Regions from separate parts of the Baekduia sp. genome, predicted to be linked through region 3. Evidence: riboswitches for the same ligand, from Rfam matches in the RefSeq annotation. Region 3 holds a riboswitch; each other region holds the start of a gene.

Region 1 (7,788 bases), on a different contig from region 3:
GACCTCCTGCTCTTCGACCAGCGCGGCACCGGCGCCTCGGGCGCGCTGAGCTGCAAGGCGCTGGGCGAGCGCGGCAGCATCGTCAAGCTCGCGCAGACCTGCGCCAACGAGCTCGGCCCGGCCCGCGGCTTCTACCGCACGGCCGACACCGTTGCCGACATCGAGGCGCTGCGGGTGGCGGGCGGCTACGACAAGCTCGTGCTCTTCGGCGTCAGCTACGGCACCAAGGTCGCCGAGGACTACGCCGCGGCCTACCCCAACAACGTCGAGGCGCTCGTCCTCGACAGCGTCGTGCTGCCCGAGGGCCCCGATCCGTTCCAGCGGTCGACGCTGAGCGACGCGCCGCGCGTGCTGCGTGACCTCTGCGCCGCCAAGGCGTGCAGGGGCGCCACCGACAGCGTCCAGAGCGATCTCACCGGCCTCGCCGCCAAGCTGCGCAAGAGCGCGCTGCGTGGCAAGGTCGTCCTCTCCTCGGGCAAGCGCACGAGCCTGTCGATGGGCCAGAGCGACCTGCTGTCGATCCTGCTCGCCGGTGATCTGAACCCGACGCTGCGCGCCGAGCTGCCCGGCTCGATGCGCGCTGCGCTGCGCGGCGACAGCGCGCCGCTGCTGCGGCTCGCTGTGCGCTCCGAAGGGCTGACCACCGGCCTGTCGCTGCGCCACCAGAGCGACGCCACCGGCGGCGACAGCGACGCGCTCTTTCTCGCCACCACCTGCGAGGAGGCGCCGTTTGCCTGGACGCGCACGGCGACCGCCGAGCAGCGCTACCAGGAGATCACCACCGCGGCGCAGGCGATTCCGAAGGCCCAGCTCGGCCCGTTCTCCCCCTCCGCCGCGCTCCAGGGCGGCCCGGTCCCGCTCTGCCTCGGCTGGCCCGACGCCTCGCCGGCGCCCGTTGCCGCGGCACCCCTGCCGCCCGTCCGGACGCTCGTGCTCGACGGCCAGATGGATCTCCGCACGCCGTTTGAAGACGCCGAGCAGATCGCCCAGCGGATCCCGGGTGCCGCGGTCGTCAAGGTGCCCTTCACCGGCCACTCGACCGTCAGCAGCGACGCGTCGACCGACAGCACCTGCACCAAGGGCGCGCTATCGACGTTCTTCGCCGGCGGCGTCCCCGCCCCGTGCGCGGCGAGCGAGAACCCGTACTCGCCGACGCGCCGTCCGCCGACGAGCCTCGGCGCCATCACCGCCAACGGCAGGTCGCGCAAGACGATCATCGCCGCCTCGGCGACCGTGGCCGACGCGGCGCGCCAGATCATCGGCGACGCGCTGGCGCTGAGCGCGATCCCCAAGCACGTCGGCGGCCTGCGCGCGGGCAACGCCACCGTCAACCGCGACGGCAGCTTCAAGCTCAACCACTATCAGTACGTGCCCGGCGTGGTGGTCAGCGGGAAGGTCAACGCCAGCCGCACCGCCACCGTCACGATCCGCGGCGGCGGCGCGCTGAGCGGCAAGCTGACGATCACCGCCGGTGGCGCCGTGCACGGCACGCTGGGCGGCAAGAAGGTCACGATCGGCTCGGCCGCCTCCGTGCGCTCGTCGCTGCCGACGGTCAAGCAGGCGCTCGCGCGGCTGCCGCTGCTGGCTCGTAGATAGCCTCATTCGCCATGGCCAACGCCCTGGCGCACGAGAGCTCCCCCTACCTTCTGCAGCACCGCGACAACCCGGTCGACTGGCACCCGTGGGGGCCGGAGGCGCTGGCGCTCGCGCGTGAGTTGGACCGGCCGCTGCTGGTCTCGATCGGCTACTCGGCGTGCCACTGGTGCCACGTCATGGAGCGCGAGTCATTTGAGGATCCGGCCGTCGCCGCGGTCATGAACGACAACTTCGTCTGCGTGAAGGTCGACCGCGAGGAGCGGCCCGACATCGACTCGATCGCGATGGAGGCGGTGCAGCTGATGACCGGCCATGGCGGCTGGCCGTTGAACGTCTTCCTCACGCCCGACCAGGTCCCGTTCTACGGCGGCACCTACTTCCCGCCGGAGCCGCGCCACGGGATGGCGCCGTGGCCGGGCGTGTTGGAGGCGGTTGCCCGGGCGTGGACCGAGCAACGTGACGAGATCGTCGAGCAGGGCTCGCGGATGGCCGAGCGGCTGGGGCACACCGCGGCGCTGCGGGCGCCCGAGGACGTGGTGTTGGGGACCGAGCCACTCGACGACGCGGTGCGCAACCTGCGCGCGACCTTCGACAGCGTGCATGGCGGCTTCGGGGGCGCGCCGAAGTTCCCGCCGTCCTCGGCGCTGCTGCTGCTCTGGGCCCAGGCCGCGCGCGGCGGCTCGTGGGCGGCCAAGGCGGGTGACATGGCGGGCGCGACGCTGCGCGCGATGAGCGCCGGCGGGATATATGACCAGATCGGCGGCGGCTTCGCGCGCTACGCGGTCGACGCGACCTGGACGGTGCCGCACTTCGAGAAGATGTTGTATGACAACGCGCTGCTGGCGCGGGCCTATCTGCACGGCTGGTTGATGACCGGGGACCCGGCGTTCCGGCGCGTCTGCGAGGAGACGCTGGCGTTCGTCGCGCGCGAGCTGCGTGGCGAGGAGGGTGGGTTCCTGAGCGCGTTGGACGCGGACTCCGAGGGCGTCGAGGGCAAGTTCTACGTGTGGACGCTGGAGGAGCTGCGGGCGGTGCTCGCGACCGAGGACGCCGACGCCGCGGTCGCCTGGCTCGGCGTGACCGACGAGGGGAACTTCGTTGACCCCCACCATCAGACCGGATCCCACCCACCCCTGAACGTGCTGACGGGGCGCGGCGTCAAGCCGCCGGCGGAGCAGCGGTCGCGGATCCGCAGCGCGCTGATGACGGCGCGCGCGGGCCGGGTGCGCCCGGGGCTCGACGACAAGCGCCTGGCCGCCTGGAACGGGTTGGCGATCCACGCCTTTGCCGAGGCCGGTGCGGTCCTGGAGCGGCCGGACCTGCTGGCCATCGCGGTGGACGCCGCGGAGTTCGTCATGGGGTCGATGCGCGACACCGGCGGCCGCCTGTTGCGCACCTGGAAGAACGGGGAAGGCAAGTTGAATGCCTACCTCGAGGACCATGCCTTCCTGCTGGAGGCGCTGGTCGCGCTGTACGAGGCGACCTTCGACCCGCGCTGGCTGGCCGAGGCGCGGGGCCTGGCCGACTCGGTCCTGACGCGCTTCGCCGACCCCGAGGGCGGCGGCTTCTTCGCCACCTCCAGCGACCACGAGCAGTTGGTGGTGCGCCGGCGCGACATCGAGGACGCGCCGATCCCGTCGGGCTCCTCGTCGGCGGCGGTCGGGCTGTTGCGGCTCAGCGCGCTGACCGGCGATGCGCGCTACGAGGAGGCCGCGGTCTCCCACCTGCGCCTGGTCGCGCCGCTGATGGGTCCGCATCCGCAGGCCTTCGCGCATGCGCTCGTGGCGCTGGACCTGCTGGTGCGCCCGGGGCACGAGGTGGCGCTGGCGGGCGCCGACGATGACGCCGCGCTGGCCGCGTTGGCAGCCGTCGTGCGTGAGCGCCTGCGGCCCGGCGTGGTCCTCGCGGGTCCGCCCGGCGACGGCGTTGAGCTGATGGCCGGCCGCGAGCCGGTCGACGGCGCGGCAGCGGCCTACGTCTGCGAGCGCTTCGCCTGCCGGCTGCCAGTGACCGGGGTCGAAGAGCTCCGCGAGCTCCTCGCTCCGTCCTCTTAGAGCACCGGCAGGTAGCGGTCGAGCTCCCACTGCGTGACCTGCACGCGGTAGTCCTCCCACTCCTGGCGCTTGTTCTCGATGAAGCGGTTGAACATGTGCTCGCCGAGCGTGCGCAGCACCAGCTCGGACTCGGCGGTCAGCTCGACCGCCTCGCCGAGCGTCTCGGGCAACTGCTCGATGCCGAGGCGCTTGCGCTCGTCGGGCGACAAGTGGTAGAGGTTCTTCTCCATCGGCTCGGGCAACTCATAGCCCTTCTCGATGCCCTCCAGGCCCGCCTGCAGCAGCGCGGCGAACGTGAGGTAGGGGTTGCAGGCGGGGTCGGGGCAGCGCAGCTCCATCCGCGTGCCGTTCTCCTTGCCGGGGTGGTAGAGCGGCACGCGCACGAGCGCTGAGCGGTTGCGGCGACTCCAGGCCACGTAGACCGGCGCCTCGTAACCGGGCACCAGGCGCTTGTAGGAGTTGACCCACTGAGCGAAGATCGAGGACAGCTCGCGGGCGTGCTTGAGCTGGCCGGCGATGAAGGCCTTGCCGATGTCCGACAGGAAGTAGGGGTCGTCGGCGTCGAACATCGCGTTGGACCCGTCCTTGAACAGGCTCATGTGCGTGTGCATGCCCGAGCCGTTCTCGCCGAAGAGCGGCTTGGGCATGAACGTGGCATGCCAGCCGTACTTCATGGCGTACTCCTTGACCGTGATCTTGTGGGTCATGCAGTCGTCGGCCATCTTCAGCGCTGGGGCGTAGCGCATGTCGACCTCGTGCTGGGAGGGGCCGACCTCGTGGTGGGAGTACTCCACGTGGATGCCGAGCTGCTCGAGCGCGATGACGGTCTCGCGGCGGACGTCGGAGCCGGCGTCGAGCGTCGTGAGGTCGAAGTAGCCGCCCTCGTCGAGGACCTCGGTGCCGTTCTTGTCCTTGAACAGGAAGTACTCGAGCTCGGGGCCGACGTTGAACGTGTCGAAGCCCATGGTGTGCATGCGGTCCAGGGCCCGTCGGAGGACGTGGCGCGGGTCGCCCTCATACGGCGTGCGCTCGGGCGTGAGCACGTCGCAGAAGACGCGGCCGACACCCTGCTCCTCGGGCCGCCAGGGCAGGATCGCGAACGTCGACGGGTCCGGCATAGCGATCATGTCGGACTCCTCGATGGCGTTGAAGCCGGTGATCGAGGAGCCGTCGAAGCCCATGCCGTTCTCGAACGCGTCTTCCAGCTCGTTGGCGTTGATGCTGAACGACTTCAGCTGCCCGAGGATGTCGGTGAACCAGAAGCGGATGAAGCGGAGCTGGTGCTCCTCGACGATCGCCTTGACGTCCTCCACAGTGCGCGGCTGGTCGCTCATGGCCCGGGACCCTAGAGGATCGGGGCTGTCACGCTGGTCGGAAACTGGGCGCCGATGTGTCGAGCCACGCCGCGGGGTGGTCGAGGGACGACTGTTGGTCGGATACGGACCATCAGTCGTCCCTCGACGCTGATGGTGGGCCATCGGCGCCGGGGTCGCGCGGGATCTCGTCCCGCGCGCCCCGGAGGCGATGTGGCCGAAGGTGGTCGGGCTACGGGCGAAGCGTCGCGCGCAGCGGCGCGTGGTGCACGGTGGCGTGGACGACGTGCGCCGAGAAGGCGGGGGCCGTGGCCGCGCGATGGGCGACCGCAGCCTGCGAGGACGAGGTCATCGCCGCGAGCAGGATCAGGATCGCGCCGAGGGCGACGGCCCAGAGGGCGATGCGGTCGGGGCGCGCGCCGACGCGGTCCGAGGCAGTTCGGCCGCGGTGGCGCTGGGCCATCGAGGGCAGCCGACGCTCCGCCGGACGGCCCTTGATCTGGATGGTGCGGCGGGTGCCAGCCGGCGGGGGCGGCGTGGCGAAGGGGTCGTCGGCGGCGCTGAGGTGCGCCAGCTCGTGGGCCACGTCCGCGGGCGTCGCCGCGACGGTCGGGCCGTCGTCGAGGGTCAGCTCGATGGTGCGGGAGGTCGCGGCAGCCTCGCGGGCGGGGGCGTGCGACGCAGTGGGGACGAAGACGCCGTGCAGCGGATGGGCGACCCCGTCGCGCTCGGTCGTGAAGCGGCGGCGTGGGGCGAAGTCGATGTCCTCGCCCAGCCAGTCATCGGCCGGGCGACGGCTCGGATCGGCGAGATCCTCGCGTTCCTGCTGCACGTCGGCCCACCAGTTGGGCGCGTCCGTCGATGGCATGAAGTGTTCTCAGTCCTCTTCCTTGGGCTTACGGGGTTAGCTGACGGGCTCGCGCCGAAAGAGCGGCGCTACGCGGTATGCGATTCGCCCCAGTGCAACGTGGGTCCCCCGCTCCTCGCCCGGGCGTACCTGGACGGGGATTCAGCGGTTGTGAACGGCGGCATCGTAGCAACGTCGAAAATCCCTGCTAGATCGCAGAGTTATGGCAAGCGCCAACTGACCGCATAGTCAGGCATGCGTCGGACGGAACGTTCCCGCAACCTGCGGGAATCTCCGCCTTGACATTCCGGCAAGGACCTCAAGTCGAGTTGCCGACCTCGTGCGCATTCGCTCTTGACAGGTGTTCGAGCGGACGCGCGGCGCGTCGAAGCGCGCCTCAGCTACCGACCAGCAACCGTTGCGACGTAGTTCGCGACGTCTTTGGCGTCCGCGCCATAGAGCAGGCCGGCAGGCATCTGGCCGGCACCGCGGGCGCGGCCGTGCTCGATCGCGTCGAGCACGAAGGCGGGCTTGAGGTCGCCGCCGTTGAGCGTGTCGAGGTTCGGGCCCACGCGGCCGACGGCGTTGGAGCCGGCGAGCGTGTGGCAGGTCGCGCACTTCTCGGCAAAGAGCTGGCGACCCGTGGTCTGAGACGCGTTGAGGTCCACTCCACCGGCGCCTTGCTTGGCGTGATCCTCGCCGTTGGAGACGAGGATGAGCAACGGCACGCCGACGCCGACCACGAGGACGACGAGCGCGATGCCGAGGCCCCAGGCGCGGCGCGTGCCACGCGTCTCAGGGCGCGACCCCGCGGGGGGCCGGCCGCTCCGCATCGCCGCCAGCACGACCGAGAGGCCGATGGCGAGGAAGGCGAGGACGAACACCAGGGTGCCGATCACGTGCGGCACCCTATCCGGTGACCCGGTCCCCAGCGCAAGTCCTGGTTCTGACCCCGGACCGCGGCGGCCGCCGCGAGGGCCGCAGCAACCGTCCCCACCAGCGCCTTCGAGCCCCTCATCGTCGCCGTCCCGACGCGAAGCTCTGTGCCGCCGGCGCCACCGCACGGAAGTCCCCGGTGCCGGTCGCGGCCAGTTCCTCGCCCTCGCCGACCGCCGCCCGTTGCGCCTCCTCGCGGACCAGCTCGACGACGTCGGCTGCCGGCCGGGCCTGCAGATGGCCGCTGGCGTCCAGGCGCACCAGCCGCCGGCAGACGACGTTGATCGCCCCGCCCGCCGACGCATGGCGCTCCAGCACGCCCTCGGCCACCACCAGCGGCTCGGCGCGCACCACGACACGGTCGCGCTCGTAGACCTTCGGCGGCACGATCAGGTTGATCGTTCCCGTCTCGTCTTCCAGCAGCAGGAAGCAGACGCCCTTGGCGGTCCCCGGCCGCTGCCGCGCGACGACCAGCCCGCCGAGCCGCACCGCCGTCCCGTGACCCAGCCGCTTGAGGTCGCCGTTGGCCACCATCCCCTTCGCGCGCAGCTCGGCCCGCAGCAGGCCCAGCGGATGCTCGGCCGTCGTCAGCCCGGTGGTCGAGTAGTCGGCGATCATCGCCTCCCACCCGGTGAGACCCGGCAGTGCCGGCGCCTCCCCCACGCTCAGCGGCAAGGCAAGCTGCGTCCCCAGGTCGGCGCGCGTCCGCCGTCCGGACGGGACCGTCACCGACGTCAGCAGCCGCTTGCCCGGCGCCGCCACCCCGAGCTCCCACAGCGCGCGCCGCCGCGAGCCGCCCGCCAGCGCATCGCACGCGCCCGACCACGCGAGCTGCTCCAGCGCGGGGCGGGCCACCCCAGCGCGCGACGCGAGCTCCTCGACCGTCCGAAACGGCCCGGCAGCCTCGCGCTCGGCGACGAGCGCCTCGACGTCGTCGGCTTGCACGCCCATCACGTAGGCGAGCCCGATCCGCACCGCAGCCGCGCCGTCGACATCTACAACCGTGCATCCCACGGCGCTGTGGTTGACGTCGGGCGCCAGC
Region 2 (7,788 bases), on a different contig from region 3:
GCTGGCCGAGCTGGAGGTGCGCTCGCGGATGGCGGGGCGCTGGCGGATGGCGTCGGTGCAGATGTCCTTCGCGATCATGCCGGCTCTCGTCTATTGGTTTGCGGGGCAGACGTCAGCGATCTCGGTGGGCACGTTGGTGGCCTTCACGACGCTGCAGACGCGGCTGCTGTTCCCGATCGGCTCGTTGTTGTCGGTGTCGGTCGACCTGCAGTCCTCGATGGCCTTGTTCCACCGGATCTTCGAATATTTGGATCTTCCTGTTGATCTGGAGGAATCGCGCGAGCCCGTCGAGCTGCGCGACGTCCGCGGCGAGGTGCGCTTCGAAGGCGTGACCTTCGGCTACGACGCCGACGCGCGGCCGACGCTGGACGGCGTCGACCTCGACGTTCCCGCCGGGTCGTTCACGGCGATCGTGGGGGAGACGGGCAGCGGCAAGACGACGCTCGCCTATCTGGCCGCCCGGCTCTATGACGTCGGCGCGGGGCGGGTCACGATCGACGGCGTCGACGTGCGCGAGGCGAGCTTCGCGTCGCTGGCGCGGACGGTCGGGCTGGTCTCGCAGGACACGTACCTGTTCCATGCGACGGTCCGCGAGAACCTGCGCTTCGCGCGGCCGGAGGCGACCGACGAGGAGCTCGAGGACGCTGCGCGCGCCGCCCAGATCCACGACCTGATCGCGTCGCTGCCTGAGGGCTATGAGACGACGGTGGGGGAGCGTGGTTATCGCTTCAGCGGCGGCGAGAAGCAGCGGATCGCGATCGCGCGCGTGGTCCTGCGCAATCCGCCGATCCTCGTGCTCGACGAGGCGACGAGCGCGCTGGACACCGAGACCGAGCGCGCGGTGCAGGACGCGTTGGACGCGCTGGCCGCCGGTCGCACCACGATCGCGATCGCGCACCGGCTCTCCACGGTGCGCGACGCCGACCAGATCGTCGTCCTCGACGGTGGGCGGATCGTCGAGCGCGGAACTCACGAGGAGCTGCTGGAGCGCGGCGGGCGCTATACGGCGCTGCAGGCGGCGCAGCGTGAGGACGCGGCGCAGCAGGGTGAGGAGGCGACGGCGTGAGCGACGACGACGGCGCTGCTGCTGCCCGGCCGCGGCTCGTCGCGGTCGAGGTGCGCGCTGATCCGGATGCCTGGTGTGCCGCGGGGTTCACGGTCGGCGACGACGGGCGCTGCCGGATCGGCACGACCGACGTGGTGCTGTCGGGCGGTGACGGTGGCTTCGCCGGCTGGACGATCGCGGGCGCGATCCCGGGTGCCGACGGGCTCGATGGCGTCCCCACCCACGTGACGGCCTGCGATGCGCCGGTGACCGACGCGCCGCCCGCACACTCCAACGGCGTCACCGCGATCGACCACGTCGTCCTGGCCACGACCGACATCGCACGGACCTACGAGACGCTCGAGGCGGCGGGCTTTGCGCTGCGTCGCGTCCGTGACGGCGGCACGCCGGAGCGCCCGCTGCGCCAGGGCTTCTTCCTCTTCGCTGATGTCCTGCTCGAGGTCGTCGGCCCGCCTGAGCCCGCGCCGGGCACGAGCGATCCGGCCGCGTCCCTGTGGGGCATCACGCTGGTGACCGCCGATCTCAGCGCCGCTGCCGCAAGCTTCGGCGCCACGCTCAGCGCCCCGCGTGCCGCGGTCCAGCCTGGCCGCGAGATCGCCCTCGTGGCCCGCGAGGCCGGCCTCGGCGTGCGCGTGGCGCTGATGACGCCCCGTCTTTGAGACCGCATCGACACTGACGTCCGGCACACGGCGGCTTACGGTCATCGGTTTCCTGACCGCCGTCCTCCGCTGGACCGGACCATGGCGGTCACCGGCAGGCGTCCTCGGCCCCGCACGGTCGGGGGCGCCCTGCCACCGCTTCGCGGCTTTGCGCCTTTGCGGATCGGACAGGTGTCCACGCTGGTCAAGATTCGTTCAGGCCCGTGGACCTGGGTTCGATGCGCAGGACAGTGCTTCGTTTTGCTCGCCGCCTGCTCGTCCCGATTGCCGCCCTCGCCGCGCTCGCCGTCTCTGCTCCCGCAGCGTTGGCCGCATGTGCTGACGATGGCGTGTCCGCGTCGGATTCCGGCGCGACCGCCGCGACGCTCTGCCTGCTCAACGAGCAGCGCGCCGATCACGGGCTGAAGGCCTTCAACGAGTCGACCACGCTCGACCGGGCCGCCGACGACTATGCGGCCGACATGGTCAAGCGTCGCTTCTTCGACCACGTCTCGCCGGGTGGCGGGACGATGATGGATCGCATCAAGGCCGCAGGCTGGGTGCCGGTCGGCAGCTGGAGCGCGGGCGAGAACATCGCCTGGGGCTCGGGCTCGCTGGCGACGCCGGCCTCGATCGTCGACGGATGGATGCACAGCGCCGGACACCGCGCCAACATCCTGAACGGCGGCTTCACGCAGATCGGCATCGGTGTCGCCGCCGGCGCGCCGCAGGCCGGGGTTCGTGGTGGCGGCACCTACGTGACCGACTTCACCTCCGGCAACGCGTCGGCGTCGTCCAAGCGCCCCGCAGCCCGCTGCGCCACCCGTGCCCGTGCTGCACGGCGTCACGGACGCCGCGCCCACATCGCGCTCGTCGGGCATCGCGCCGCTGCTACGCGCCGCTGCGCGACCAAGCGCTAGCTCCCCGAGACCACCGCGCCCGACGCCGCGCAGCCGCTCCTAGCTCGGCGCGGCGATCGTGTAGCGCGCCTGGGCCCGCTTACGCGCCTTGGCGGCCTCGACCTCGCGGTCCTTCGGCGGCGCGTTGGTGACGAGCTCGGCCAGCAGCCGTTCGGTCACCTCGGTGACCGCGTCGATGGCGCGCGAGAACGCCTCCTCGTTGGCCTGCGACGGCTTCGTGAAGCCGCTGATCTTGCGGACGTACTGCAGCGCGGCAGCGCGCACCTCGTCCTCATTGGCCGGCGGCGCGAAGTTGTAGAGCGTGCGGATGTTGCGGCACATGCCTCCAGGGTAGAGGCCACATCCCGCACCGGGCCAGCATTGATCCCACATGAGGGGTCTGACCCCTCCACGCGGTTTCCGCTGCAAACTGCTGCCAACCAATTGTTGAGCGCAGATTAAGGGTCTGACCCCTAGAGGCCTAGTGGGTGGCGTGCGACGTAGCCCGCCGTCGACCGCTGGCCTGGACCCCAGCGGGAGCCGGAGGATGAGCGGCCGCTGGTGTCGTAACGGCGGCCGTTGACCACCATGAACGCGTGGCCGGCGTTGGCGTAGATCGTCACGTAGCGTCCGCGGCCGGGCTTGCCGTAGTGCATCAACTCGCTGGAGTCCAGCGGCGCGTCAAGGCGGCCCATGCCGTGCAGGACGTAGGAGACCGAGCCCGAGCAGTCATAGCCCGCGGCCCGGAAGCTGCCGTGGCCGCCGCCGTAGATGTAGGGCTTGTAGGCGATGCGGTTGCCGGCGGCGACCGCGCGGCGCAGGAGGATCACGTGGCGCGGGACGGCGAGCACGCCGCCGCGCAGGCCGGCGCGCTTGAGCACCGGATGGCTCCCACGGACGCCGAGCGCCTGCCAGGTGCCGGGGCCGACGATGCCGTCGGCCGTCAGCCCGTGGGCGCGCTGGAAGGCCTTGACCGCGCCCGAGGTCCCCGGCCCGAAGACGCCGTCGGCGCCGATGCCGAGCTTGCGTTGCAGCAGTCGCACGGACGAGCTGCGGCCCTGCACACGCGCACGGCGGCCGCTACCGACCACACCCGAGGCGTGCGCGCGGTGGTGGCGCGAGCGTCGGATCATCGACCACGTCACGGCGCCGACGATCCCGTCGGCGTGGAGGTGATGGCGGCGCTGGAAGCGCTTGACCGCGCGCGAGGTGCCGTGGCCGAAGATGCCGTCGGCCGGGGCGATGCCAAGGTCGCGCTGCAGGACCTTCACGCGCGTGCCATGGCTCTTGTACTTGAGCGACTTGGCGTCAGCGGAGGCCGACAAGGAGAGGGCGAGCAGGGCGGCGACGAACGTCGCGGCGAGCAGCGCCAGGAAGGGGCGGGAGATGAGAGCGGGCATGGTTGGGGCGCCTGCGAGGTGAGCTGTCGGGCTCGCGCCGCTGAGCGGCAGCGCTACGCGGTCATCCGAACCGCGATTCGCCCCGGCGACCGGGTCACGGTCGCAGTGGGTCCCCCGTCCGTTCGCAAGCGAACGATTCGGCGCGTGGCGGTTCTATCAGCCAAAATCCCTGCACTCCGCAAGATCGCTTGCAGCGACAGGGAGGAAGAACTACACGCCGACGCGCCGCAGCATCCGGACGGCGAGCGCGCCGAGGACGAACAGCAGGCCCGTGATCGCGACCAGCGCCGGCCACGTGTCGGCCCACGTCACGTGCGCCACGAAGCCCTGGCGCACGCCCTCGAGCACCTGCGTGACCGGGTTGACCGTCGCGATTGCCCGCATCCAGCCCGCCAGCAAGGCCAGCGGCGCGTAGGCGCTGGTGAAGAGCACGGCCATGAAGCCGACGGTCTGCATCAGCGGGGCGGCCTGTTGGGTCTTGAAGCGCAGCGCGACGAGCACGGCGTAGAAGGCGATCGCCGTCGCCAGGCCCATGACCAGCAGCGCATCGAGCGCCAGCGCGCCCACGCCCGGGAAGTCGACGCCGAGCGCGAACGCGACGATCAGCAGGAAGGTCGCCGGCAGGAGCGCCCGCAGCGCCGCGCTCGCCACGATCCCGATCAGGATCGTCGTGCGCGGCGCGGGACAGACCATCAGCCGGTCAAACCAGCCGCGCTCGATGTCGCGCGCCATGTTGACGCCCGTCGCCGCGCCGCTGAAGGCCGCGCCCTGCAGCAGGCCCACCGGCACGATGAACGTGCGGAAGTCCGTGGCGTCAAAGCCCGGCAGCCGCGCGGCCTCGCCGAAGACGCCGCTCAGTCCGACCAGGAAGATCGTCGGTGCCAGGACGCCCGGCACCGCGGCGCCGGGCACGCGCGTGATCTCGTTGAGCGCCCGCCGCACCAGCGCGCCGATGACGCGCAAGGACACCATCAGGCCGCGCGGCGCCTGCTCGAACGTGCGGCCCGTCAGCGGGCGGCCAATCGCCTCGCTGCTCACGCTGCACGCAGCCTTCCGCGCAGCGCCAGTACCGCAAGCCCGACGAACGCCCCGACCAGCAGCGCCGCGGCGGCGAAGCCCTCGAGCACCGGCGTCGCCGAGATCGATCCGATGATCGGGTCGCGCATGCCGTCGGCCACATAGCTCAGCGGGTTGTACTCCGCAAACCAGTTGGCGGGCGCCTGCAGCAGCGCCCGCGGGAAGAACGCGCTGGAGATGAACAGGATCACGAAGACCAGCGGGAAGATCCCTTGGACCGTCGAGGCGTTGCGCGCCCGCAGCGCGATCAGCACCCCGAGCGCCGCGAAGCCGGTCCCGGCCAAAGAGCCGATCGCCAACACCAACAAGATCCCCGGCACGCCGCCGTGGATCGACACGCCGAAGATCACGCCCAAGACCAAGAACCACAAGATCTGCGCGGCGGCGATCGCCGTGCCCGCGAGGATCCGGCCGAGCACGATCGACACGCGCGGGATGGGGGAGGCGACGAGCCGATCGAAGAAGCCGCCCTCGATCTCCAACGCCGTCGCGATCCCTTGCATCACGCCGCCGAGCAGGAGCGACTGGGTCATCGCCCCGGCCAGCTGGAAGTCGAGGAAGCCGTCGACGTGCGGGAAGCCCGGCAGGTTGGTCGTGCGGTGCAGGCCGCCCGTGTTGATCGCCAGAAACAGCGTGGGCATGATCACCAGCGGCGCGAGGAACTGCGGCCGGCGCAGCGCGCCGCGCAGCGTCCGGCGCGCCAGGGCGAGCGAGGGAACGGCAATGGACCTCAGCGTGGTCACGCGGGTGACCGCATGACGATGGACTCGCTCCTACGGGATTGGCGCGTCATGCGGCGACCGGCGCTTCGGGCTCAACGTCGGCCGTGGGCGCGACGGCCTCGGCGCCCTCCAGCCGGTGGCCGGTCTTCTCGGCGAAGACGTCGTCCAGCGTCGGGCGCACGAGCTCGATGCCCTCGACCGCGAAGCCCGCTTCGTCCAGCGCGCGCACGACCGGGGCGATCGCCGCGGCGCCGTCGACGACGCGCAGCGACACATGCGCGCCGGGCGTCGTCGCGCACAGCTGCCCGAACGGCGCGACCGCGCGGCCCGCGCTGTCGGCGTCCGGCGCATCGCCCAGCAGCGTGATGTCCAGGTGCGGCAAGCCGACCTCGGCCTTCAGCGCTGCCGGCGTCCCCTCGGCCACCAGGCGCCCGTGGTCGATGATCCCGACGCGGTCGGCCAGCTGATCGGCCTCCTCGAGGTACTGCGTGGTGAGAAAGACGGTCGTGCCCTCGTCGCGCAGCCGGCGCACCTCGTCCCACAGCGTCGTGCGCGACGTCGGGTCGAGGCCTGTGGTCGGCTCGTCGAGGAAGAGCACCTCGGGCTCGTGGATCAGCGCCATCGCGAGGTCCAGGCGCCGGCGCATGCCGCCCGAGTAGGTCGCGACACGGCGCTCAGCCGCCTGCGAGAGCCCGACCCGCTCGATCAGCTCGGCCGCGCGCGGGGCGACCGTGCGGCGCGGGATCCCGTGCAGCGTGGCCTGCAGCTCCATCAGCTCGCGGCCGGTCATCAGCAGGTCCAGCGCCGCCTCCTGCAGGGCGACGCCGATGCGCCGGCGCACCTGGCCCGGCTGCGTGGCGACGTCGAAGCCGGCGATCGTCGCGTGTCCGCCCGTGGGGCGCAGCAGCGTCACGAGCATCCGGACCGTCGTGGTCTTGCCCGCGCCGTTGGGCCCGAGGAACCCGTAGACCTCACCGGGCGCGACCGCGAGGTCGATGCCTTGCACTGCCTTGAGGCCGCCGCTGAACTCGCGTTGCAGCCCCACCGTCTCGATCGCTGGTTTGGACACCGGTCCGCATCCTACGAGGCGTCCGCGCCTGACGAGCCTCAAGGGCGTGGCACGCGAGCGGATGACGGCGCCCGGACCGCGTGGGTCCGAGCGCCTCCGCCCGGTCAGAGGCCACCGCTGTTTTCTAACATCCCAGGACGAGTGTGTATGCCTGGGCGGCGTCACACTCCAGACCACCCGGACTGACCGCCGATCCGAAGATCGGCGCGTTGCCAAAGCTGGGTCCACCACGAGGGAAGACCCTGGTCCAGTGGGCAGCCCGACCGGACGACGAAGAGTAGCCGCTGGCGCCGCCTCGGTCGCGATGTCCAGTGCTGCTAGGCTCTGCTACGTACAGGCCGAGGAGAGACCTCGGCAAAGCAGTGCCCGTGTGTCCGCAGTCGTTGCCAAGAAGCATCCTCCGCGTAGCACCAGAGCACCAAGCAGTGGAGGACCAGAAATGGCTACCGGAACCGTGAAGTGGTTCAGCGACGAAAAGGGCTTCGGCTTCATCACCCCCGACGACGGGGGCAAGGACCTCTTCGTGCATCACTCGGCGATCAACAGCGACGGCTTCCGTTCGCTGCCCGAGGGCGCGAAGGTCTCCTACGAGGCTGAGAGCGGGCCCAAGGGCCCCAACGCGGTCAACGTCTCGCAGCTGTAGCACTAGCTCGCTGCCACGGCGCCTGATCGCGCCGACAGAAAGGATCACTCGATGATCCGCCTGATCTGTGGGAACTGCCTGCGTCTTTGGGACGCGCAGTTCCATGGCCACCGCAGCACCTGCCCCCATTGCGGGGGCGCGCTGCGGTCCCACTAGAGGGACATCACCGGCCCGGGGCGTGCAGTTCACGTTCCGGGCAGGGTTCCCTCCCGGTAGGGCTCGCCCGCCGAGTCCGGCGTGCCCGCGTACGCCTCGTCCGGATCCGTGGTGTAGG
Region 3 (7,788 bases):
CGAGGACGACCTCGGTCCCGGCCGGGAGCGCGCCGTCGCCGCGCGGCACGATCGCAAGCGCATCGGCGTCCAGCAACGACGACAGCACGTGCGATCCCTGCGGGCCCGTTGGCTCAACCGAGCCATCGGGGCGCCGGCGCACACGCACGCACTCGTCGCGATCCGGATGGCGCTCGATGTCGACGGCCAACGGCGCGTGGGTGCGCGGGACGGTCGCGTCGGCGCCCTGCAGGGCGTTGAGCGCCGGCCGCGCGAACAGCAGGAAGGTGACGTAGGCCGAGACCGGGTTGCCCGGCAGGCCGAAGACGAGCTTGCCGTGGCGTTCGCCCAGCCACGTCGGCTTGCCCGGCCGCAGGGCGACGCGCCAGAGCAGCTCGCGCACGCCGAGGTCGGCGAGCGCGGGTTTGACGTGGTCGTGCGGACCGACCGAGACGCCGCCCGAGAGGACGAGGACGTCGGCGGCCTCGAGCGCCTCGCCGAGCACGGCGCGGGTCGCCTCCGGGTCGTCGATCGCGTGGCCGCGGCCGATGACCTCGGCCCCGGCGCGTGCGGCCAGCGCGGCGAGCGTCGGGCCGTTGGAGTCGTGGATCTGGCCGGGCTGCAGCTGCGCGCCCGGCTCGACCAGCTCGTCGCCCGTGGTCACGACCGCCAGCCGGGGCCGTGGCGCGGCCAGCACCGCCATGCGGCCGGCGCCGATCGCCACGCCGAGCTCCGCAGGGCCGATCCGCGTGCCGGCCCGCAGGACGGTCGCCCCGGCGCGGAGGTCGTCGCCGGGGTCGCGCACGTTGCGTCCGGGCGCGACGGCTTCGGTCAGCACGACCGCGTCGCCGTCGACCTCGACCAGCTCGATCGGCAGGACACCGTCGGCGCCAGCGGGCAGTGCCGCGCCGGTCGAGATCCTGATCGCCTCGCCGTCGACGATCGTGCCGGCGTAAGGCGCGCCCGCGCGCGACTCGCCGGCGATCCGCAGCCGCTGGTTGGCCACTCCGGCGCGGACCGCGAAGCCGTCCATCGCGCTGTTGGCGAAGGCCGGCACGTCGTGGGCGGCCGTGACGTCCTCGGCCAGCACGAGCCCGAGGGCGTCGGGCACGTTGACGTTGGTTGGCGGCAGCGGACGGACGGCGGCGAGCAGGATCGCGCGGGCCTCGTCGATCGACGGGAGAGGGGGCACGGGGCCATTGTGCCCCGCCGACCGTTCAGTCTTCTCCTGGACGCAACCGAAACGTCGGGTACGGGTGCAAAGATGCCCGCTCCATGGATGGAGCTGGACACCACGGTCGCCGTCCGCGACCGGTCGCAGACGCCCCTGGCGTCGATGCGACGGCTGTCGCGAAAGCGTGGCTGCTGGCCCTCGTGGCCGACGCCCCGCTCGCGCAGGCCGGTGCCGTGCCCGCGGCCGAGCTCGCCCGTGGCGGGCCCGCGCTGTGCTCCGGGATCTTGGTCGCGCTGGGCTCCGATGCGGAGCTCGAGCGTTTGGTGTCCGGTGCTGACGGCCGCGCCCCGTTGGGCGCCGCGGCCGCGCGGCTAACCGGTGCACGCACCGCCGCCGGCCTGGCCGCGGGCATCGAGGCGCTGCGGGCGGCCACGTGGCGCGCGCTGCGCGCCGAGCTGCGCGATCCGGTGCCCGAGCTGGTCGCCGATCTCGCCGACCGCCTCGCCTACGTCTGCGCGCGGGTCACCGAGGCGTCGCTGTCCACGCCGCTGGCCGACGCGCCCGGCCGCGACGGTCCGCTGGCAGAAGCGCTGTCCTCGGCCCCGGCTGCCGCGCCGCCGCGCGCCGAGCCGACGTCACCGCGCTACGAAGGCATCCGCGCGTTCGCGCCGGCGCCGCCGTCGCGCGACGGCAGGCGGACCGTCGAGCCGCTGCGCGAGGCGGCGGATCGCGCCGCCGCTGCGGCGACGCAGGAGCGAGAGGACGCAGAGCGTGGAGTTGCCGCCGCCCAGGAGCCAGAGCCCGAGGCGGCTCAGCCCGACAAGCCGCTTGCCCCGCCGCCTGCCGGCGTGCAGGTCGTCGACCTCCCGGCACCGCCCGCCGACCTCGATCCGCTGACGTCGCTGGCCGAGGAGCTGGCGGCCGCGCCGCCGACCGGCGTCGCCGGCACGCCATCACACGACGCGATGTACGCGCCGGCCGCCGATGCTCCAACCGTCACTCGCCTGCGCCGCGTGGACACCAGCTGGGAGGACGTCGCCGACGCCGGCCCGCCGTGGCTCGCCGCGATCTCCCGCCGGCTCGAGCGCCGCGTGATGGACGGGCGGCCGTTTGCCGTCTTCGTCGTCGAGGTCGATGACCTCGACCGCCTGCTTGCGTCGCAGACTGGCCGTGAGGTCGCCTTCGCACTGGAGACCGCCGAGCGGGGACTGACGGCCGAGCTCGCGCCCGCCGACCTCGTCGTGCGCGAGCGGCTCGGCCGCTGGTGGCTGACGAGCCCGGATCGCGACCCGGGCGCTGCTCGTGATTTGGGCGAGCGGGTTGCTGCGGCGATCGCGCGGGCGGAGTTGGGCAGCGCGCCGCTGTCGGTCTCGATTGGCGTTGCCGTGTGCCCGATGGATGGGGAGGCGCTGGAGGCGCTGGCGGGGCGGGCGGATGAGGGGATGTTCGCGGCGCGGGCGGCGGGCGTGGCGCTGGCGTAGTCCTGCTGCGCGGACTGTCGCGGGCGCGGACGGCTGTGGCGCTCAGTGCGCGGCGTTAGTCGCGGTTCGCGACGTGGTTTGTCGGCATCGAGGGAGTGAGCGGGGATTGCGGCTCGGTGCGCGGGCTCGTCGTCCGCTGGCGCCGGGGCCGGAGGGTTCGCGGCTGAATCGTCGCCCGCCGGGGATCCGGGTCGGCTTGGACGTCCTATTGACGTCGAAAACGCCCCGCACCTTGGGCGCGAGCGGTCCGGGTCGTTTCGTGGTGAATAGTTGACCACGAGACGCCCGCGGACGACGAGCCCGCGCACCGAGCCGCAATCCCCGCTCACTCCCCTCGGTGCCAACAGACCCCGCTGCGCACCACGACCACGTCTGAACGGAACGCCACCGGGCAACGGAGCGCGACGAGGCTCCGGGCGTCTATCGCGATACAGCGGACGCCGCAACCACCGGCGCCGGCACCGACCGCACAGCCCCGATCGTCGTCGTCGCCGTCACCCCGATCGCCCGCGCCGTCGCGGCCGTCAGGTCAAAACTCGTCCCAGGCCGAAACGGCCCACGATCGATCACAGGCACCGTCACCGTGCGACCGTTGTTATAGAGGTCGACCAACGTCCCGCACGGCAGCGACTTGTGCGCCACGCCCAGCAACCCGCGGCTCATCCGCCGCCCGCAGGCGGTGCGGTGGCCGTAGAAGCCCGGGCCGTACCAGGTGACCCTGGCGCGGCGGTAGAGCGTGATCGTCCGACCCTGGACCGCGGTCGTCGCGGTCGCTGCGCGGGTGGCCGTCGTCGCCGGCGCGGCGAGGATCGCGCGGACCGTCGTCTTGCCGGCGTGGTCGACCTGCCAGACCGCGTCGTAGCTGCCGTCGGCCGCGACCGTCGCCGTAGTGGCGGTCACCCAGCCGGCGAGCGGATCGAGCCGCTGGACGGCGACCGCGTCGCCGGGGTGCGACCCTGCCACGACACCGTGGACCGAGACCGTCGCGCCGACCAGCTGGCCGAGCGGGGCCGTGAGCGTCGAGCCGTCGGCGAAGACCGTCGGCGCTGAGGGATCGTCGTAGCTCATCCCGCCGGGAGAAGGAGCGACCGTCGCGGAGGGATCCGCGCTCGGAGCATCGGCGGCGACCGCCATGGCGGGAGCGGCGAATGCGAGGCCGCACAGGGCGGCGCCCAGCTTCAGAAGGTTCGTCTTCGACAACGTCTGTAGGTCCTCATCCACGGCCTACGGGGTGAGCTGACGGGCTCGCGCCGGATGACGGCGCTACAGGCCAGAAGGCCCGATTCGCCCCGGTGGATCGCGACAACGCCGCGCGCCACAGGTGGTTCCCCCGCTTCGCACGCCTGAGGAGGCATGCGAACTCGGCTGACGGCGCGGGAGCATAACAACGTCAGGGCGATCGACGAACCCTTGTTCGCAGGAGTTGCCGCTCCGAGCGCGAATCCCAGGCGCTGCAGAACGCCGGCGATGCGGCGTTTCCGGTGCGATACGACCCCCTTTTCCGGAGGACCATGTTCAAGCAGGCAGGGACGGCAGTCGCCTTGGCGACAGCCATCGCGTTCAGTGCGACCGGCGCGACGAGCGCCGACACCTACACCGTGCGCGGCTGCGCGGCGGGCTGGGAGGCCCACGCCGACCAGGGCGCCGCGGCGACCGATGCGTGCGCCACCGGTGGCGGGCTCACCGCCCAACTCATCGGCCCCGGACCGTGGGACGGCGGCACGTTCGCCTTCCATCGCTTCACCGCGCCGGCCGGCACGCGGATCGCGCGCGTCACGCTCGGGCGCGTCACCCAGGGGATGCCGGTCGGCTCGGTCCGGTCGTTCTCCTACACCTTGAGCGCCGACGGCAAGACGATCGAGGCCTGCGCCCCCGGCCCGACCGACACCTGCACCGGTGACCTCACCGGCCCGCTGGACGCGGTCGGCCTCGACGCCGCCGCCGTCCTGTTCTCCTTCGGCTGCGGCGCCGATGACCCCAACGTCTGCACCGCCATCAACGGCAGCGTTCCGCAGGCGACGATCACCAACCCGCAGGTCGTCCTGCGCGATCCCGCGCCGCCGACCGTGACGGCCAAGACGATCACCGACAACGGCGAGAAGACCGGGCGGCTGAAGCTCTCCTACGCGGCCGGCGACGTCGGCGGTGGCGTCTATCGCACGGTCGTGCGCGTGGACGGCAAGGTCGCGACGTCTGACCCGATCGGCGGCGCGTGTGCCGACAGCGATCCCGCAGACACTGACGACTACGAGTTCGGCACCCCCGCGCCATGCCCCGCCAGCGCGACGCGCGCGGTCGACTTCAACGTCCTCAAGCTGCCGCTCGCCGAGCACGCGGTCGAGGTCGCCGTCGAGGACGCGGCCGGCAACAGCACCACGGTCTACGGCCCGGTCGTGCTGCCCCACCGCAACGGCGATGTGGCCGGCGGCGATGGCAAGCCCGGCACCGGCACCGGTGTGGGTGGCGCGAGCACGACGCCGGCCAGCGGGAAGAACGCCAAGCTCGAGGCCTGGTTCGTCCCCAACCGCAAGCGTGCGTTCACCAACCGCTACGGCCGCCGCGTGGTCGTGCGCGGCATCCTGCGCACGAAGACCAAGAAGCCCGTCGGCGGCGCGCGTCTGGACGTCTACCACGAGGTCGGCGGCAAGCTGCGCAAACTCGGCAAGACGGGCCTGAAGACGCGCCCTGACGGCCGGCTGACGCTGATCCTCCCGCTCAACCTCGACACGCGCCGGATCGTGCTGGCCTACCGCGCCTTCCGGCCGGGTCCCATCACGAGCCAGGTCGGGCTGAAGCTGACGGTCCGCGACGGCAGCGGCAAGCTCGTGCGGCGGGTCTCCTAGCGCTTAGGGCTTGGGCAGGCGCTGCAGCGCCTGCCTGAGCGCCTGGCCGCCGAAGGTCAGGCCGATCTGGGCGAGCTCGCCGACGGCCTGCACGGTGGTGGCGAGGAGGTCGCCGCTGCCCGTCCCCGAGGCCGAGTTGGGCGTCGCCCAGCCGGCCGGCGGCGGGGGCGGGGAGGATGGTGCGGCGGACTGGGGAGCGGTGTGCGCGGCGGTAGCCACCTTGGGCTGCGTCGGGGCGGCCTTGGGTTTGGCCGCCGCCCGCGGCTTTGCGGCGGCCTTCGTCTTCGCCTTCGCCCGCGCTGCCGGGCTCTTCGCCGGCTTCTTGGTCGCCGCCTTGGGCTTTGCCGCCGTCTTCGGCTTCGCCGCAGCCTTCGCGGGCGCCTTCTTCGCAGCGGCCTTCTTGGCCGGCTGTGCGCCGTTGACGGCCGGCCCGGCCGCGGCCGTGCTCGCGCGCTTGGCGCTGCGTCGCGTCGGCCGCGCGCGGGGCAGGCTCGTCAGGACGTCGCGATCCGCGGGGCTCATGCACGAATGCTCCCACGCCGACGTGCAGGTCGGCGCGCCGCAGGGCAAGTTCCGCGCTCATTGCGCGTTTGAGATGTCGCTGGCGGGGGTTCAGGAGGCAGCCCGCACAGCCGATGCTCATCTCGACACCCAAACCCAGAAACGATTGAGGACCTGAGGCGTAGTTGCTCCAGGAGCCTGTCGAAGCGTCCGCACTGTCCCGCAAATGTGTGACGGCGATCACACAGCGTTGCTGCGACCGAAATCAGCCACTACCCTGGTGCCTATGTTCGGACAGTAGCGTCGCTATTGCTGACGCCCGGCTGATTCCTGAACCGTCCTCCGTACCCCGATAACCCCCTGCCGGCGACGCCACGCCGGTGAACTTGAACGGACGTCGATGTCAGTAGTTGAACTGCAGGAACTCGAGGAGATCAAGGGCCTTCTGGCGCGCGGGCAGGTCACGGGCGTCTTGACGTTCGCCGAGATCGCCACGGCCGTCTCCGAGCTGGATCTGGACGAGTCAGACGTCGAGGACCTGCACGGCTTCTTCGAGAAGAGCGAGATCGAGCTCGTCGAGGAGATCGACCCCGCGTCGACGGCCGCCAACGAGGTCGAGCGCGCGCCCGACAAGCGCACGCGGCGCAAGTCGACCAAGGCGCTGGACCTCCGTCCGGACATGACGACCGACAGCCTTCAGCTGTTCCTGAAGGACATCGGCAAGGTCCGGCTGCTCACCGCCCAGGAGGAGGTCGACCTCGCCAAGCGCATCGAGCGCGGCGACCTCGACGCCAAGCAGAAGATGGTCGAGTCCAACCTGCGCCTGGTCGTCTCGATCGCCAAGAACTACCGCAACCAAGGCCTGCCGTTCCTGGACCTGATCCAGGAGGGGACGCTCGGCCTGGTCCGCGCCGCCGAGAAGTTCGACTACCGCAAGGGCTTCAAGTTCTCGACGTACGCGACCTGGTGGATCCGCCAGGCGATCGCCCGCGCCCTGGCCGACAAGGCCCGCACGATCCGCATCCCCGTCCACGTCGTCGAGAAGCTCAACAAGATCGGCCGCGCCGAGCGCAAGCTCGTCACCGAGCTCGGTCGCGAGCCCACCGCGGAGGAGATCGCCGAGGTCACCGGCATCGATCCCGAGGAGGTCGACTCGATCAAGCGCTCCGCGCAGGCTCCGGTCTCGCTGGAGAAGCCGGTCGGCGACGAGGAGGAGTCGGAGTTCGGTCAGTTCATCGCCGACGAGCGCGCCGAGTCCCCGTACGAGCGCGCCGCGGAGATCCTGACCAAGGAGGCGCTGCGCGAGGCGTTGGAGAACCTCTCCTACCGCGAGCGCCGTGTGCTGGAGTTGCGCTACGGCCTTGGCGGCGAGCACCCTCGCACGCTGGACGAGGTCGGCCGCACGTTCAACGTGACGCGCGAGCGCATCCGCCAGATCGAGAACCAGTCGCTCAAGAAGCTGCAGTCCCTCGCGGAGGCGCAAAAGCTCCGCGACGTCGCATAACGCGACAACCGCGCCCGAACACGCCGCTGCAAACGGAAGGCCCGCCCACCCCGGCGGGCCTTTCCGCGTTCTCGGAGACCCGTCCAGAGCTACTCAAGACGCCTTCACCCAATCGAGGGATGACCGATCAACCGGATGTGTCCTTCGATCTTCACCGTGCCCTGTCGCGGCTCATTGAGCTGAACGGCTCCGACCTGCACCTCAAGGTCCCGTCTCAGCCGCTCTGTCGCGTCGACGGCGACCTCGTGCCCATCCCCGGCGCCGAGCCCCTGGCTGCCGAGGACACCGATGGCGCCGTCCGGCTGA

What was found. Region 3 has a riboswitch for cyclic di-AMP ahead of VGO10_RS05935 (septal ring lytic transglycosylase RlpA family protein). Riboswitches for the same ligand answer to the same signal wherever they lie in the genome.
Region 1: another riboswitch for cyclic di-AMP. It lies ahead of VGO10_RS13630 (hypothetical protein); the one in region 3 lies ahead of VGO10_RS05935 (septal ring lytic transglycosylase RlpA family protein).
Region 2: another riboswitch for cyclic di-AMP. It lies ahead of VGO10_RS00420 (peptidoglycan-binding protein); the one in region 3 lies ahead of VGO10_RS05935 (septal ring lytic transglycosylase RlpA family protein).

The regions. Positions count from the first base shown of each region.
Region 1 covers NZ_DASYJG010000061.1:25,270-33,057, forward strand. Annotated here, with positions in the region: gene VGO10_RS13615 (alpha/beta hydrolase) at 1-1,596, shown strand, start outside; gene VGO10_RS13620 (thioredoxin domain-containing protein) at 1,608-3,650, shown strand; gene VGO10_RS13625 (glutamine synthetase family protein) at 3,647-4,984, opposite strand; gene VGO10_RS13630 (hypothetical protein) at 5,196-5,831, opposite strand; cyclic di-AMP (ydaO/yuaA leader) riboswitch at 5,842-5,988, opposite strand; gene VGO10_RS13635 (c-type cytochrome) at 6,212-6,709, opposite strand; gene VGO10_RS13640 (DNA polymerase III subunit alpha) at 6,825-7,788, opposite strand, start outside.
Region 2 covers NZ_DASYJG010000002.1:19,550-27,337, reverse strand. Annotated here, with positions in the region: gene VGO10_RS00440 (ABC transporter ATP-binding protein) at 1-1,066, shown strand, start outside; gene VGO10_RS00435 (hypothetical protein) at 1,063-1,725, shown strand; gene VGO10_RS00430 (CAP domain-containing protein) at 2,055-2,624, shown strand; gene VGO10_RS00425 (DUF2277 domain-containing protein) at 2,664-2,945, opposite strand; gene VGO10_RS00420 (peptidoglycan-binding protein) at 3,077-4,003, opposite strand; cyclic di-AMP (ydaO/yuaA leader) riboswitch at 4,012-4,146, opposite strand; gene VGO10_RS00415 (ABC transporter permease) at 4,214-5,041, opposite strand; gene VGO10_RS00410 (ABC transporter permease) at 5,038-5,823, opposite strand; gene VGO10_RS00405 (ATP-binding cassette domain-containing protein) at 5,870-6,871, opposite strand; gene VGO10_RS00400 (cold-shock protein) at 7,311-7,514, shown strand; gene VGO10_RS00395 (cupin domain-containing protein) at 7,700-7,788, opposite strand, start outside.
Region 3 covers NZ_DASYJG010000027.1:63,421-71,208, forward strand. Annotated here, with positions in the region: gene glp (gephyrin-like molybdotransferase Glp) at 1-1,171, opposite strand, end outside; gene VGO10_RS05930 (hypothetical protein) at 1,354-2,634, shown strand; gene VGO10_RS05935 (septal ring lytic transglycosylase RlpA family protein) at 3,055-3,834, opposite strand; cyclic di-AMP (ydaO/yuaA leader) riboswitch at 3,841-4,011, opposite strand; gene VGO10_RS05940 (hypothetical protein) at 4,176-5,477, shown strand; gene VGO10_RS05945 (hypothetical protein) at 5,481-5,999, opposite strand; gene VGO10_RS05950 (sigma-70 family RNA polymerase sigma factor) at 6,379-7,482, shown strand; gene VGO10_RS05955 (type IV pilus twitching motility protein PilT) at 7,602-7,788, shown strand, end outside.